Regions from separate parts of the Uliginosibacterium sp. TH139 genome, predicted to be linked through region 2. Evidence: predicted binding sites of a transcription regulator. Region 2 holds the regulator's gene; each other region holds the start of a gene.
The links. Region 2 encodes HrcA, which represses chaperone genes, less so after heat shock. Its sites were predicted from a motif close to TNTTAGCACTCNNNGNCNNNGAGTGCTAANA; they were not measured.
Positions count from the first base shown of each region.

Region 1: the regulator HrcA is predicted to act here: its motif matches at 3,258-3,288, upstream of groES (co-chaperone GroES).
Region 3: the regulator HrcA is predicted to act here: its motif matches at 2,964-2,994, upstream of rpoH (RNA polymerase sigma factor RpoH).

Region 1 is NZ_PKRR01000001.1:119,044-123,866, forward strand. It holds gene C0V76_RS00530 (enolase C-terminal domain-like protein) at 1-1,215, opposite strand, end outside; gene C0V76_RS00535 (FadR/GntR family transcriptional regulator) at 1,377-2,132, shown strand; gene C0V76_RS00540 (DMT family transporter) at 2,197-3,060, shown strand; gene groES (co-chaperone GroES) at 3,379-3,666, shown strand; gene groL (chaperonin GroEL) at 3,769-4,823, shown strand, end outside.
Region 2 is NZ_PKRR01000004.1:212,344-217,166, reverse strand. It holds gene C0V76_RS10855 (S-layer family protein) at 1-2,519, opposite strand, end outside; gene hrcA (heat-inducible transcriptional repressor HrcA) at 2,760-3,788, shown strand; gene hemH (ferrochelatase) at 3,855-4,823, shown strand, end outside.
Region 3 is NZ_PKRR01000003.1:59,067-63,889, forward strand. It holds gene C0V76_RS07295 (FMN-dependent NADH-azoreductase) at 1-138, opposite strand, end outside; gene C0V76_RS07300 (LysR family transcriptional regulator) at 256-1,161, shown strand; gene C0V76_RS07305 (mobilization protein) at 1,298-2,002, shown strand; gene rpoH (RNA polymerase sigma factor RpoH) at 2,069-2,917, opposite strand; gene ssb (single-stranded DNA-binding protein) at 3,089-3,592, opposite strand; gene uvrA (excinuclease ABC subunit UvrA) at 3,824-4,823, shown strand, end outside.

The DNA of each region.
Region 1 (4,823 bases), on a different contig from region 2:
GCAGCCCCCGACGATGCGCGGCGGCTCGGTAGTGAGGCGCTCGCGGCCTTCCTGCCAGATCCAGTGAGTGTCGATGGCGGTGATCTGGCCCGGTGCCGCGGCGGCGGCATGGGTGAACATGGCTAGTGACACATCGAAGTGGTTGTTCGAGTGCGAGCCCCAGGTGAGGCCGAATTCGTCGCATATCTGGGCGACGCGCACCGAGCCCTGCATGGTCCAGAAATGCGGGTCGGCCAAGGGGATGTCGACCGAATCGAGCTTCAGCGAGTGGTTGAGCTGGCGCCAGTCGGTGGCGACCATGTTGGTGGCCGTGCGGATGCCGGTGGCACGCTTGAACTCGGCCATGATCTCGCGCCCCGAGTAGCCGGCTTCCGGCCCACAGGGGTCTTCGGCATAGCTCAGCACATGGCCCTGCCCCTTGCACAGGGCGATGGCTTCAGCGAGTGACCAGGCGCCGTTGGGGTCCAGGGTGACACCGGCCTGCGGGAAGCGCTGCTTGATGGCGGCGATGGCAGCCATTTCTTCCTCGCCGCGCATCACGCCGCCCTTGAGCTTGAAGTCATTGAAGCCATAGTGCTCGGCCGAGGCTTCGGCCAGCCGCACGATGGATTCCGGCGTCATGGCCACTTCGTTGCGCAGGCGATACCACTCGCTCTTCGCTTCAGGCTCGGCTGCGTAGGGCAGGTCGGTACGCTGGCGCTCACCTATATAGAAGAGGTAGCTGAGCATGCGCACCGCATCGCGCTGCTTGCCCGTGCCGAGCAGCTCGCACACCGGCACGCCCAGATGCTGGCCGAGCAGGTCCAGCAGGGCTGCTTCGACGGCGGTGATCACGTTGTCCATGCGCAGGTTGATTTCGTGCGGCTGCTTGAGCACGCGCGCCTCGGATTCCGAGGTGACCTGATGCACCGTGGCCTGGTGGGCAGTGTGGCCGCTCACGAAGCTGCGCCGGATGCTGTTGAGCACGCTGTTGTAGAGCCCGATCGGCTTGCCAAGTACCAGGCTGATCGAGCGCTCCAGCGCCTGGCGGATGCCTTCACCGCCGGGTACCTCGCCGATGCCGGTGTGGCCGGCGTTGTCGCGCAGGATCACGAGGTTGCGCGTGAAATAGGGGCCGTGCGCGCCGCACAGGTTGAACAACATGCTGTCGTGCCCGGCGACCGGGATCACCCGCATTTCGGTCACGATCGGGGTGCTGCTGTGCGTTGCAATCATGCTGACCTCGGATCAGGGTTTTCGGCGAGTGCCCTTATGAAACCTGGCAGGCACTGCGGACTTCAGCTAGATATGTCATATGTCGTCGTACGTCTTATCAGCCAGTATAATGAGCGCATGAATGTTTCCTATAAGCGTTGTCTCTGACTGCGGAAAACCCTATGAACAAAGCAGATGGCTCGCTGCTGCCAGCCCGCAAACGCGGCCCCAGCTTGGTCGAGACAGTCATGAACGACCTGGCGGGCAAGATCCGCAACGGTGTCTATCGGGCCGGCGCCAAGTTACCGACCGAACCCGAAGTGATGGCCGAACATGGCGTAAGCCGCACTGTGGTGCGCGAAACCATGTCGCGCCTGCAGGCCGCCGGGCTGGTCGAGACGCGCCATGGGGTGGGCACCTTCGTGCTGGCCCAGCCAGTGGCTTCGCCGCTGCACATGGACAGCGCCACGGCCATGACCATCCGCGAACTGCTGGCCATGCTGGAACTGCGCATTAGCGTCGAAACCGAGGCGGCAGGCCTTGCTGCGCTGCGTCGCACGGATGCGCAGGTGGAGGAGATGCGTCAGGCCCTGCGCGAGTTCGACGACGAGCTCAGCACAGGTGGCAGCTCGGTCGACGCAGACTTCAAGTTCCACCTGCTCGTGGCTCAGGCCACCGGCAACCCGTATTTCGAGAATTTCTACCGTCAGCTCGGCATCAATACGATTCCGCGTACGCGCCTGGACACCTCGGTGTTTTCCTCGGCGCCGGGGCAGGGTTATCTGCGCCGCTCCAACGAGGAGCACCTGAGCATCCTCGAAGCCATCGCCCGGCGTGATCCTGAAAACGCCCGGGCCGGCATGCGCTTGCACCTCTCCAACAGCCGCGAGCGGCTGCGCCTCGCCAGCGAAGAAGCCGAGCGCCGGAAAGAGGGCTGACAACAGCGCTTGTCATACGACGTCTTCTGGCGAAGAATGGCGCCTCCTTTCAGGGGATGCCGAGATGAACGCGCTGTGGATGCTGCTGACCTGCTTTCTGTTTGCCACCATGGGCGCCTGCGTAAAATCCGTTGGCAGCCATTTCAATATCGGCCAGATCGTGGGGGTACGTGGTCTGGTGCCGGCCCTGATCCTGGGCGCATGGGTGCTGTGGCAGCAGCGTTCGCTGTACTCGGTACACTGGAAAAGCCATCTGTACCGCTCCACCGCCGGCACCCTGTCGATGCTGCTGTACTTCCTGGCGATCACGCACCTGCCGCTGGCCACGGCAGTCACGCTTAACAACACCTCGGCGCTGTTTCTCGCGGGCATCCTGTCTTTCCGTCAGCCGCCACCGCGCGCGGTGTTTGGCGCGCTGGCGCTGGGTTTTGCCGGTGTGGTACTGGTGCTGCAGCCAAGCTTTGCCCAGGAACAGTGGGTGGGCGCAGCCTATGGCCTGGCGTCGGCCTTTCTGACCTGCGTAGCGCAGCTTAACCTGCGCGAGTTGGGGCGTGCCGGCGAGCCTGAATGGCGCACCGTGTGCATCTTTTCCCTGACTACGGCCCTGCTGGCCTTGCCCGTGGCGCTGTGGCTATCTTCTTCTGCCACGCAGGCGAGTGAGCTTGAGTGGGGCTACCTGATCGCCGTCGGACTGTGCGGCGGCCTCGGCCAGCTCACGTTGAGCCGGGCCTTCGGGCGCGGGCGGGCCATCGTCACGGCCAGCGTAGGCTATTCGACGGTGATCTTCTCCAGCCTCTACGGCACGCTGCTGTGGGGAGACCGGATTTCCCTGCTCTCCATCCTGGGCATCGCCATGATCATCGTCGCCAGCCTGATTAGTACCCACCCCGCTGTGTGGCGCGGACACAAGGCCGAACACGCAGACTGAGCCCGCTCGGGACGAGTACCTGCAAACCTCCGGTGGTGTCCGCACAGAAAGCGCCGTAAGGCATCGCCAACCCCTGCAGAGGCTTGTCGGCAGCCCCTCTGCCAGCGGCTTTGGGCCGCCTTGGCTTACCCAAGCCGTTGGTGCGTAACAAAAATAGTTCACGGTCGTCCCTTGAAACCGCCCCACCCCGCCCCTATCATTAGCACTCGTCAGGGGAGAGTGCTAACAGCGCGGCGTCAGCCGCCCCGGCCCTCCCCGGGTTCCCCCGGGTGCCACGCACCCAAGATTTTTTAAATCAAACCCTTAACAGGAGTGGATATGAAGATTCGTCCCCTGCACGACCGCGTGGTCGTCAAGCGCGTTGAAGCCGAAGAAAAGACTTCTTCCGGCATCGTTCTGGCCAGCTCTGCCGTTGAAAAGCCCGACATGGGTGAAGTGGTCTCCGTCGGCACCGGCAAGCTGCTGGATGACGGCTCCGTGCGCGCCCTGCAACTGAAGGCTGGCGACAAGGTCATCTTCGGCAAGTACAGCGGCCAGACCGTCAAGGTCGACGGCGAAGAACTGCTGGTGATGCGCGAAGAAGACATCTTCGGCGTCATCGAGTAAGGACTGGTCTCGCGCAACGAATGCGGGTCGGGCTAAAGGCTCCGCTCACGCAGCGCACCTCCTTTCATTCCACGAATTTTCTGAATATCACTGGAGCTATAAATGGCTGCTAAAGAAGTCAAGTTCGGCGATTCCGCTCGCGAACGCATGGTTGCTGGCGTTAACGTTCTCGCCAATGCCGTTAAAGTCACCCTCGGCCCGAAGGGTCGCAACGTGGTGCTGGAGCGCTCCTACGGCGCCCCGACCGTGACCAAGGATGGTGTCTCCGTCGCCAAGGAAATCGAACTGAAGGACAAGTTCGAGAACATGGGCGCCCAGATGGTCAAGGAAGTCGCTTCCAAGACCTCCGACATCGCCGGTGACGGCACCACCACCGCCACCGTGCTGGCCCAGGCCATCGTGCGCGAAGGCATGAAGTTCGTGGCCGCCGGCATGAACCCGATGGACCTGAAGCGCGGCATCGACAAGGCTGTTGCAGCCCTGATCGAAGAGCTGAAGAAGGTCTCCAAGCCCTGTTCCACCAGCAAGGAAATCGCTCAGGTCGGCTCCATCTCCGCCAACAGCGACGCTTCCATCGGCGAAATCATCGCTACCGCGATGGACAAGGTTGGCAAGGCTGGCGTGATCACCGTTGAAGACGGCAAGAGCCTGGACAACGAGCTGGACGTCGTCGAAGGTATGCAATTCGACCGCGGCTACCTGTCGCCCTACTTCATCAACAACCAGGATCGTCAGATCGCCACGATGGATAGCCCCTTCGTGCTGCTGTACGACAAGAAGGTTTCCAACATCCGTGACCTGCTGCCGGTTCTGGAGCAAGTCGCCAAGGCTGGCCGCCCGCTGCTGATCATCGCTGAAGACGTGGATGGCGAAGCGCTGGCAACCCTGGTGGTGAACAACATCCGTGGCATCCTGAAGACTGTTGCCGTCAAGGCTCCGGGCTTCGGCGATCGTCGCAAGGCCATGCTGGAAGACATCGCCATCCTGACCGGCGGTCAAGTGATCAGCGAAGAAGTTGGCCTGTCGCTCGAGAAGGCCACGCTGGCTGACCTGGGCCAAGCCAAGCGCATCGAAGTCGAGAAGGAAAACACCACCATCATCGACGGCGTGGGCAAGGCTGACGCCATCCAGGCGCGTGTCGCCCAGATCGAAGCACT
Region 2 (4,823 bases):
CTCATGGCGCCAAGTTCGTCCACCGTCATGGCGCGAATCTGATCCGTGCGCAGTGAGCCCACCTGTGCGGCACTCAAAGCCGTGATCTGGGAGGAGTCCAACCCGGAGAACTGATCCGTCGTCAGTACGTTCAGCTGCGCAGTTGTCATGCTGCGGATCTGCACCCGGCTCATCGCCGAGAGATCCTCGGAGTTGAGCGCTGCAATCTGATCCGTCTTCAAGGCGCTAATCTGAGCGGCACCAAGACCTGCGACCTGAGCTGAGGTCAGTGAAGCCACCTGATCAGTCGAGAGCTGGCGCAGCTGCGCCGTCGTCAGGCTCCGCAACTGCGTGGCATTCATGACCGAAAGATCGGCGGTTTCGAGGCCAGCCAGCTGCGCCGAGCTCAGCACGCTGATCTGCTCTTCATTCAGCCCGGTGATCTGGCTGGTCGTCAATGCGGCCAGCTGGGTTGCACTCATTGCCTTGAACTGTGCGGTCGTCAAGGATGTCAGATCATCGGTCGCCAGAGCTGCGATCTGGGTAGTCGAAAAAGAGCTGATCTGCTTGGCACTCATGGCCCTGAACTGATCGGTCGTCAGTGACTCGATCTGATCGGACGTGAGCCCAGCCAGCTGAGTAGTGGTCAAACCCTGAATCTGATTGGTCTTCAACGCCCCCAGCTGGTCCGTCCCCAGCGCGCTGAGTTGGTCAGAATTCAGCCCGGCAAGCTGGGTTGCGGACAACAATCGCAGATCGCTGGTTTCAATTGCAGCGATCTGACTCGAATTGAGCCCTCCCAGCTGAGTAGCCGAAAGGTTGCTGAACTGAGCAGTCGTCAGGCTCTGAATCTGCTCAGTTGAGAAGCCCGCAAATTGCGAAGCATCCAGGCCCTTGATCTGAAGGGCGGTAAGACTCTGAATCTGGGTCGAACTCAAAGCGCTCAGCTGATCCGTCGAGAGCTTCTGGATCTGGGTTGCCGTCAGGGCAACCAGATCACGTGTCTCGATCGCACTGACCTGCCCCGTGCTCAGCCCCGACAATTGGGAGGTGGTCAAACCAGCGATCTGCATGGCCGTGAAGGCCACGATCTGACTCGTGGTCAGGGTGCCGACCTGGCTGGCATCCCATCCGCGCAATTGCGTAGCGCTCAGCATCGAGAAATCGCGGGTTTCCATCGCCACGATCTGATCGGATGACATGGCAGAAACCTGGGTCGCAGACAGACTCTGTACCTGCACCGAGTTCAGTGCTTCGATCTGGCCCGTCGTCAACGCCTGGATATGGCTGCTCGTCAGCCCCTTGATCTGCGCGCCTGAAAGGGCCGCAAACTGCTGTGTGCCGAGGGCAGACACCTGCTCATTGGTCAGACTTGCAATCTGCGTGGCAGACAGGGCGGACAGATCCCGAGTTTCCATCGCCGCGATCTGGGTGCTGCTCAAAGCACGTACCTGGGCGGAACTCAATGCGGCAACCTGGGTAGCCTGCAAGGCCTGGATCTGTGTGGTGCTCAGCGCAGCGAGCTGATCCGTTTTCAAACTGCTGATCTGGGTTGCAAGCAGCGCGGCCAGATCCTGTGTTTCAAGGGCCGACACCTGTGCCGTCGTGAGCGCTTTGAGCTGATTCGCACTAAAGCTGGCCAACTGGCCAGAAGTCATTGCCGCCACTTGGGCCGACGACAAGGATTCGATTTGCTCGGTTGTCAGCCCCTTGAGCTGCGATACAGCCAGTGCGCCAACGTCCTGCGTCTTCATGGCCTGAATCTGCTCCGGCGAGAGCACCTGGATCTGGGCCTGGGTGAGACTGGCAGCCTGCTGCGTCGTCAAAGCCGCAATCTGGGATTCCGACAAGGCACTGATCTGGTTGGTCTTCAGTGCCTGGATCTGGGTTGCCGTCAAAGCACTGAAGTCACTAGTCTCCAACGCATTGAGCTGGTCTTCGGACAAGGTCTGGACCTGGCTAACAGTCAGATTCCTCACCTGGGCCGTGGTCAGCGCCGCAACCTGTTCAGCCCCCAGAGAAGCCACCTGCCCTGTTGTCAAAACCTTGATTTGCGAAGTCGACAGGGCGGAAATCTGCGTGGTGGAGAAGGAGCCGATCTGCTCGGCAGAGAAGCCAGCGACCTGTGTGGCACTCAAAGACCGGATTTGACTCGTACCAAACCCGACAATCTGATCCACCGTCAGCCCGCGCAATTGCGTCACCGACAGGGCCGCCAGATCGCGGGTTTCCATGGCGGCTATCTGATCGGAACTCAGGGAGCTGAGTTGCTCAACCGTCATGCCCTGAAACTGGGTTTGAGTCAGCGACTGAATCTGTCCACTGGTGAAACCCACCACGTTGTAAGGGGTGAACGCAGCAACCTGGGCCCCGGTCAGGGTCACCAGATCCTGGGTTTCCATCGCCGCAATCTGCTCTGCGCTGAAGGCACCGATCTGGGTTTGGGAAAGCGCCTTGAAATCCGCGGTCGTGAGTGCGGCCACCTGGGTTGTGGTCAGTGCGGCTATCTGTGAGGCCGACAGTCCGGTAACGGTTGGCATGGCTAACTCCTGACGGAAATGCGTTTCTCTAGTTTTATAGGTTCCAGTCAGCAGCAAGCCGCTTCAGTCGGAGCCCGATGCGTTCTGTAACGGCGAGTCAGAACAAAGGTTTAGCAAATTTTTGCAAGTTTTTGCCTACGTGGAGCGGCATGTGAGCCGGCTAAATGCCCCCCATTTCTGCTGTTTGGGCCAGGCTGCAGGATCTGCCCAAAGCTCCTGCCAAGCCCTTACAATGCAGCCATGCCCCAGCTAGACAAACGTGCCCAACTCCTGCTGAAAACGCTCGTCGAACGCTATATCGCCGAGGGTCAACCCGTAGGTTCGCGCGTGCTCTCCAAGCAGTCCGGGCTGGAACTCTCGCCCGCTACGATCCGCAACGTGATGTCGGATCTGGAAGAGCTGGGCCTGATCACCAGCCCACATACCTCTGCCGGTCGCATCCCTACCGCACGTGGCTATCGTCTGTTCGTGGACACCCTGCTTACCGTCAAACCGCTGGCGCAGACCGAAGTTCGCGAACTTCAACACCACATCCATCCGGACGAGCCACGCCGCGTACTCTCTGCAGCTTCCAGCCTGCTCTCGGAGTTGACCAGCTTTGCCGGCATCGTCGCCGCGCCACGCCGCGAAGCCACCAAAATCCGCCAGATCGAGTTCGTGAGCCTGTCGGACACCCGCGTGCTGCTGATCATCGTGGCTATGAGCGGCGATGTGCAGAATCGCATCCTGTTCACCCAACGCGCCTACACAGCCTCCGAACTCGTCACCGCTGCGAATTACCTGAACCACCATTGCGCCGGGCTGGCTTTTGGCGAAATGGTCGATCACCTGCGCGGTGAGCTGGTGCAGCTGCAGCAGAACATGAGCGAGCTGATGTCGGCCGCCATTACTGTTGGCCAGGAAGCCATGGAGGAACAGAACTCGGGCTATCTGATCACCGGCGAACGCAAGCTATTGGAAGTGGATGACATTTCCTCCAACATGAACCGCCTGCGCGAGCTGTTCCGAATGTTCGAGCAGAAGTCTGGCCTGGTGCAGTTGCTGGATATTTCCAATCGCGCCGAGGGCGTGCAGCTCTTCATCGGCGGCGAATCCGGCATCAGCCCGCTGGACGAATGCAGTGTGGTCACCGCGCCTTACGAGGTCGACGGCCAGGTCGTCGGCACCGTGGCTGTGATCGGCCCGCAGCGCATGGCTTACGAACGCGTCATCCCGATTGTGGACATCACAGCACGACTGCTTTCCAGCGCCTTGTCGAGCAACACCTGACTCCCCGCGAAAACGCCAAACTCCGGCAACTGCCGGCATAAAGGCAATCGATTGCACAGGATCACCATGCCCCGCTTTCTGCAAGAGCCTGAATTCACGCATGGCAGCACACCACGTACCGGCGTGCTGCTGATCAATCTCGGCACTCCGGCCGCGCCGACTGCCAAGGCAGTGCGCCCCTATCTGAAGCAGTTCCTCTCCGACCCGCGTGTGGTCGAAATTCCGCGCGCGCTATGGTGGTTAATCCTCAACGGCATCATCCTCAATACTCGCCCCAAAAAGTCAGCCGCAAAGTACGCCACGGTGTGGAGCAAGGAAGGCTCGCCGTTGCGGGTTCATACGGAAAAACAAGCCAAGCTGCTCGCCGGCTACCTGCTGCAGGCGGGGCATCCGGACGTTCAGGTCGACTGGGCCATGCGCTACGGTCAGCCAGACGTGGAGGGGGCGCTGATGCGCCTCAAGGCGCGTGGCTGCAGCCGAATACTGGTGCTGCCGCTCTATCCGCAATATGCCGCCAGCACCACCGCCAGTGCCTTCGATGCAGTGGCTGCAGCCGGGATGAAGATCCGCAATCTGCCCGAGCTGCGCTTCGTGCGAAGCTTCCATGACCATCCTGACTACATCCGTGCGCTGGGTCAGCGCATCGCCGCGCACTGGCAACAGCATGGCATGCCGGACAAGCTCGTAATGAGCTTCCATGGCACGCCGCGTTTCTCGCTCGACAAAGGCGACCCCTACCACTGCGAGTGCCACAAGACCGCGCGCCTACTGGCCGAATACCTCTCGCTCAAGCCCGAGCAATACCTCGTCACCTTCCAGTCCCGCTTCGGTCGCGCCGAATGGCTGCAGCCCTATACCGAACCCAGCCTGCAGAAACTAGCCAAGGAAGGCGTGAAGAGCGTGGACGTGGTCTGCCCCGGCTTCGTGTCCGACTGCCTCGAAACCCTTGAAGAAATCGCCCTGGAATGCAAAGCCGCTTTTCTGAACGCCGGCGGTAAGGAATTCCGCTACGTGCCCTGCCTCAATGAAGAGCCA
Region 3 (4,823 bases), on a different contig from region 2:
CGGCTGGGAGCCGGCTTCGCGCACGGTAAGGCTGGCCGAGGGATCGAGCGCACGCAGGCGGCTCACGATGCTGTTGGCCAGACGGGTGGAAGCCGAAGCGTCGCCGCGGACGCTGGAGTTGATTTGCAGGATGTTCATGGTGTTTCTCCTTGGGGTTAGGGGGAGGGAGTGACGCCACTTTATTCCTGCAGCTCAAGCACCGGAAGCCTTCAAAACGGATAGCATTGTTCCACCATTGGAACAATAGGAGGCTGCATGGACCTGGACGCCAACGACTTGCTGCTCTTCGCCCGCGTCATGGAAGCCGGCAGCTTCTCCGCTGCTGCCGAGCGCAGCGGCCTGCCCAAGTCCACCGTCTCGCGCCGGATTGCGGCGCTGGAAACGCGCCTGGGCGAACGCCTGCTCACCCGCAGCACACGCCGCCTGCTGATTACCGAGTTCGGCCTGGGCATCCTTGAACACGCTCGCCGCCTGCAGGAAGAGGCTGACGCAGTCAGCGCCTACGCCCTGCACCGCCAGACGGCCGTTCGCGGGCGCCTGCGCGTGTCGATGCCAGCCGACTTCGGCGAATGGATTCTCGGCCCGCTGTTCCTGCAGTTCGCTGCGAGTTATCCCGAGGTCAAGCTGGAGCTGGATCTTTCGCCGCGCCGGGTCGATCTGATCGGCGAGCAGTTCGATCTCGCGCTGCGCGTGGCCGCCCGCCTGCCGGATGACGCCACCCTGGTGGCGCGCCGGCTGTGCACCCTGGAAAGCGGCCTCTACGCCAGCCCGGCTTATCTGAAGCGCTTCGGCACCCCCACCCGGCCAGACGAGCTGATGCGCCACACCGCTCTGCAACTGGTCGGCAGCAACGGTGAAGCCCAGCGCTGGCGACTCACACGCGACCAGGAGGTGTGGGAGGACTTGCCCAGCGGGCCACTGGCCGCCAACTCGGTGAGCCTGATGCGCTTGCTGGCCTCGCACGGTCTGGGCGTCGCTGCACTCTCCGAACGCTTCGTCGCCGACGCGGTAGCGAATGGCCTGCTGCTGCGTGTACTGCCCGACTGGAAACTGCCGAGCATGACAGTCTGGGCGGTCATGCCCGGGCGCCGCCTGCTGCCGGCACGCACCCGGGCCTTTCTCGGCGCCCTGGAAGACGCGCTGGGACTAGTCTCCTCCTGAGCCTGCAAGAAACTTCCGGCGAGTCACGGCCACGCAATGTGGCCCAGTGAGCATGTCGTGAGTAGAGCCCGGGCGTATTTATTGCTAATCATTCGGGCAAGCCTCTGATTACCTCAACACGACCCGGAATCACTCCATGAGCTCTCTCAATTTCATCGGCGGCGAAAAAGGCGGCGTCGGCAAGTCTGTCACCGCCCGCCTGCTGGCCCAATACTTCATAGATCGCGGCCAAGCCTTTACTGGCTTCGATACCGATCGCTCGCACACCTCCTTCACCCGCTTCTATGCGGACTATGCTGCGCCGGTGATCGTCGACAGCTATGCAGGCCTGGACCTGATCGCCAACAGCCTGGAAGCACAAACGGCCGACGGACAACAAAACAGTGTCATCGTCGATCTGGCCGCCCAAACCGCGGCCCCGCTGGCGCGCTGGATCAAGGATTCTGATCTGCTGTCCTTGCTGGCCGAGATGGGTGTGACGGTCAATTTCTGGCACCTCGCCGATTCGGGCAAGGACTCCACGGACTTGCTCAATCGCCTGCTCGACACCTATGGCCAGGGCCCCAACTACTTCGTGGTGAAGAACGAAGGTCGCGGCACAGACTTTTCACTGTTGGAAAAGTCCGCAGCCCTCAGCCGGGCACTGGAGCTGGGCGGGAAGCTGATCACGCTGAGCGAATTGCACGAAGCCAGCATGAACAAAATCGATCGGCAGAATGCGAGCTTCTGGGCTGCCATCAACAACCGTGAGGGCGATGCCGTGCTGGGCATGATGGAGCGCCAGCGCGTCAAGACCTGGCTGCGTAACCACTACGCGATCTTCGACACCCTGCCACTCTGAACCCGCAGCCCCAAAACAAAACGCCCGGTCTCGCAAGAGCCGGGCGCTGTGCTGGACGTCAGTTTTTCATGCCGACAAGGCCAGTCGCATCTTCTGCATGGCTTTGGCCTCGATCTGGCGGATCCGCTCGGCTGACACGCCGTACTCAGCGGCCAGCTCATGCAGGGTGGCCGGATCATCCTCCACCAGCCAGCGGCGCTGCACGATGGCGCGGCTGCGCTCGTCCAGGCTTGCCAGTGCGCCCTTCAGGCCTTCGTCTGCCAGGCGCTCGCTCTGCGCAGTAGCCAGCACTTCCACCGGCTCGGCCGATTCGTCTGCCAGCCAGTCGATCGGCGCCATGCGCTCGTCGTCGTCATCCGAACCGCGATCAATCGCTACTTCGCCACCGGCAAAGCGCGTTTCCATCTCGATCACTTCTTCCGGCTTCACGCCCAGCTTGCTCGCAATACCGCGTACATCCTCAGGACTCAGTGAAGCACTGTCACCGCGCATGCTGCGCAGGTTGAAGAACAGCTTGCGCTGGGCCTTGGTGGTCGCAATCTTCACCAGACGCCAGTTCTTGACGATGTATTCGTGGATCTCGGCCTTGATCCAGTGCATGGCAAAAGACACCAGCCGCACCCCACGCTCCGGATCGAAACGCTTCACCGCCTTCATCAGGCCAATGTTGCCTTCCTGGATCAGATCCGCATGCGGCAGACCGTAACCGAGGTAATTGCGGGCAATGGACACCACCAAACGCAGATGCGACAGCACCAGTTGGCGCGCGGCGTCCAGATCGTTCTCTTCCTTCAGGCGCAGAGCCAAGGCGTGTTCCTGCTCCTCGGTCAGCAGCGGGTAGCGATTGACGGCCTGCACGTACTGGTCGATGTTGCCCAGAGCGTTCGGAACCGGAAAAGCCAGCGCTTGCGTCATACCTGTCACCTCCACAAATCTTCAGCGGGCATTTCGCCCAACTCAATGTTAGCACTCTGCCTCATTGAGTGCTAAATGCGCAAGAGAGTTCCATGAACATGTCCATAGAAAATCAAAAGCCCCGCCTAAACAATTGTTTAGGCGGGGCTTCGGGCTCACTTAAAGGCGTTCTCAGAACGGGATATCGTCGTCGAAATCGCCAAAGCCACCCGCCGCAGGCGCTGCTGCCGGCGCCGGACGGGCCGCCGGCGCAGCCGCCGGACGAGCGCGTGGCGCCTGCTGGAAGTCGTCACCACCGCGCTGGTCATAATCGTTTCCGCCACGGGAAGCACCGCCATCTTCACGCGAACCGAGCATCTGCATCTGGTCGGCGCGGATCTCGGTGGTGTATTGCTCCACACCTTCCTTGTTGGTCCACTTACGGGTGCGCAGGCTACCTTCGATATACACCGGGCGGCCCTTCTTCAGATACTGGCCGGCGATCTCGGCGAGGCGGCCGTTGAACACCACGCGGTGCCACTCGGTGGCTTCCTTCTTCTCGCCGGTCTGCTTGTCCTTCCAGGTATCCGTCGTGGCAACGGTAATGGTGCAGAAAGCATCACCGCTCGGGGCATAACGCGTTTCCGGGTCCTTGCCCAGATTGCCGACGATGATGACTTTGTTGACTGAGGCCATGCGATTACTCCTTCGATAAAGTTGCGGCGCCGCATTCACGATTCATTCGGCGCCGATTCGGGTCTGTTCTGCCGCGCGGCACTGAGCGCGTGACAGCCCGCGATCCTACCCTGAGCGAGAACTTTACGTAAGGCTCCCGCCACACATCCTCACCCGCCACAGCGCGAAAACACTTGGCCGGGCAGGGTCCGCCCCGTATATTGGTTGGTTTTCTTGCTGGCGGCACAGGCTATGGAATGGATCCAGATCCGTGGGGCACGTACCCACAACCTGAAGAACATCAGTCTCGACATCCCGCGTAACAAACTCACCGTGATTACCGGCCTGTCTGGCTCCGGCAAGAGCTCGCTGGCCTTCGACACGCTCTATGCGGAAGGCCAGCGGCGCTACGTGGAAAGCTTGTCAGCCTACGCACGCCAGTTCCTGCAGCTGATGGAAAAGCCGGACGTCGATCTCATCGAAGGCCTTTCGCCAGCCATCTCCATCGAACAGAAGGCCACCAGCCATAACCCACGCTCGACAGTCGGCACCGTCACCGAGATCCACGACTACCTGCGCCTGCTCTACGCCCGTGCCGGCACGCCGCACTGCCCTGATCACGAACTGCCGCTCGAAGCGCAGACCGTGTCGCAGATGGTTGATCACGTATTGGCCTTGCCTGAAGGCACGCCGCTGATGATCGCCGCCCCGCTGATCACCGAACGCAAGGGCAGCCACGAAGAGCTGGTTGCCGAACTGCGTGCTCAGGGCTTTGTACGCCTGCGCGTCAACGGCCAGATCTGCGAGATCGACTCGGTGCCGCCACTCTCCAAAACGAGCAAGCACAGCATCGATCTGGTGGTGGATCGCATCAAGATCCGCCCAGATTCGCGTCAGCGCCTTGCCGAAAGTTTCGAAACCGCCCTGGCACATGCCGAAGGACGTGCCATCGCCATCGAGATGGAGAGCGGCCGGGAGCACCCCTTCTCGGCGCGCTACGCCTGCCCCGTCTGCGGCTTCGCGGTGCAGGAACTGGAACCTCGACTGTTCTCCTTCAACAATCCGGTTGGTGCTTGCCCGAGCTGCGACGGCCTCGGCAACCACGACTTCTTCGACCCCGCCCGCGTTGTCGCTCATCCCGAGCTCTCGCTGGCTTCGGGGGCCATTCGCGGCTGGGATCGGCGCAACCAGTTTTACTTTCAGATGCTGCAAAGCCTCGCGGCATTCTACGAATTCGATACGGACACCGCTT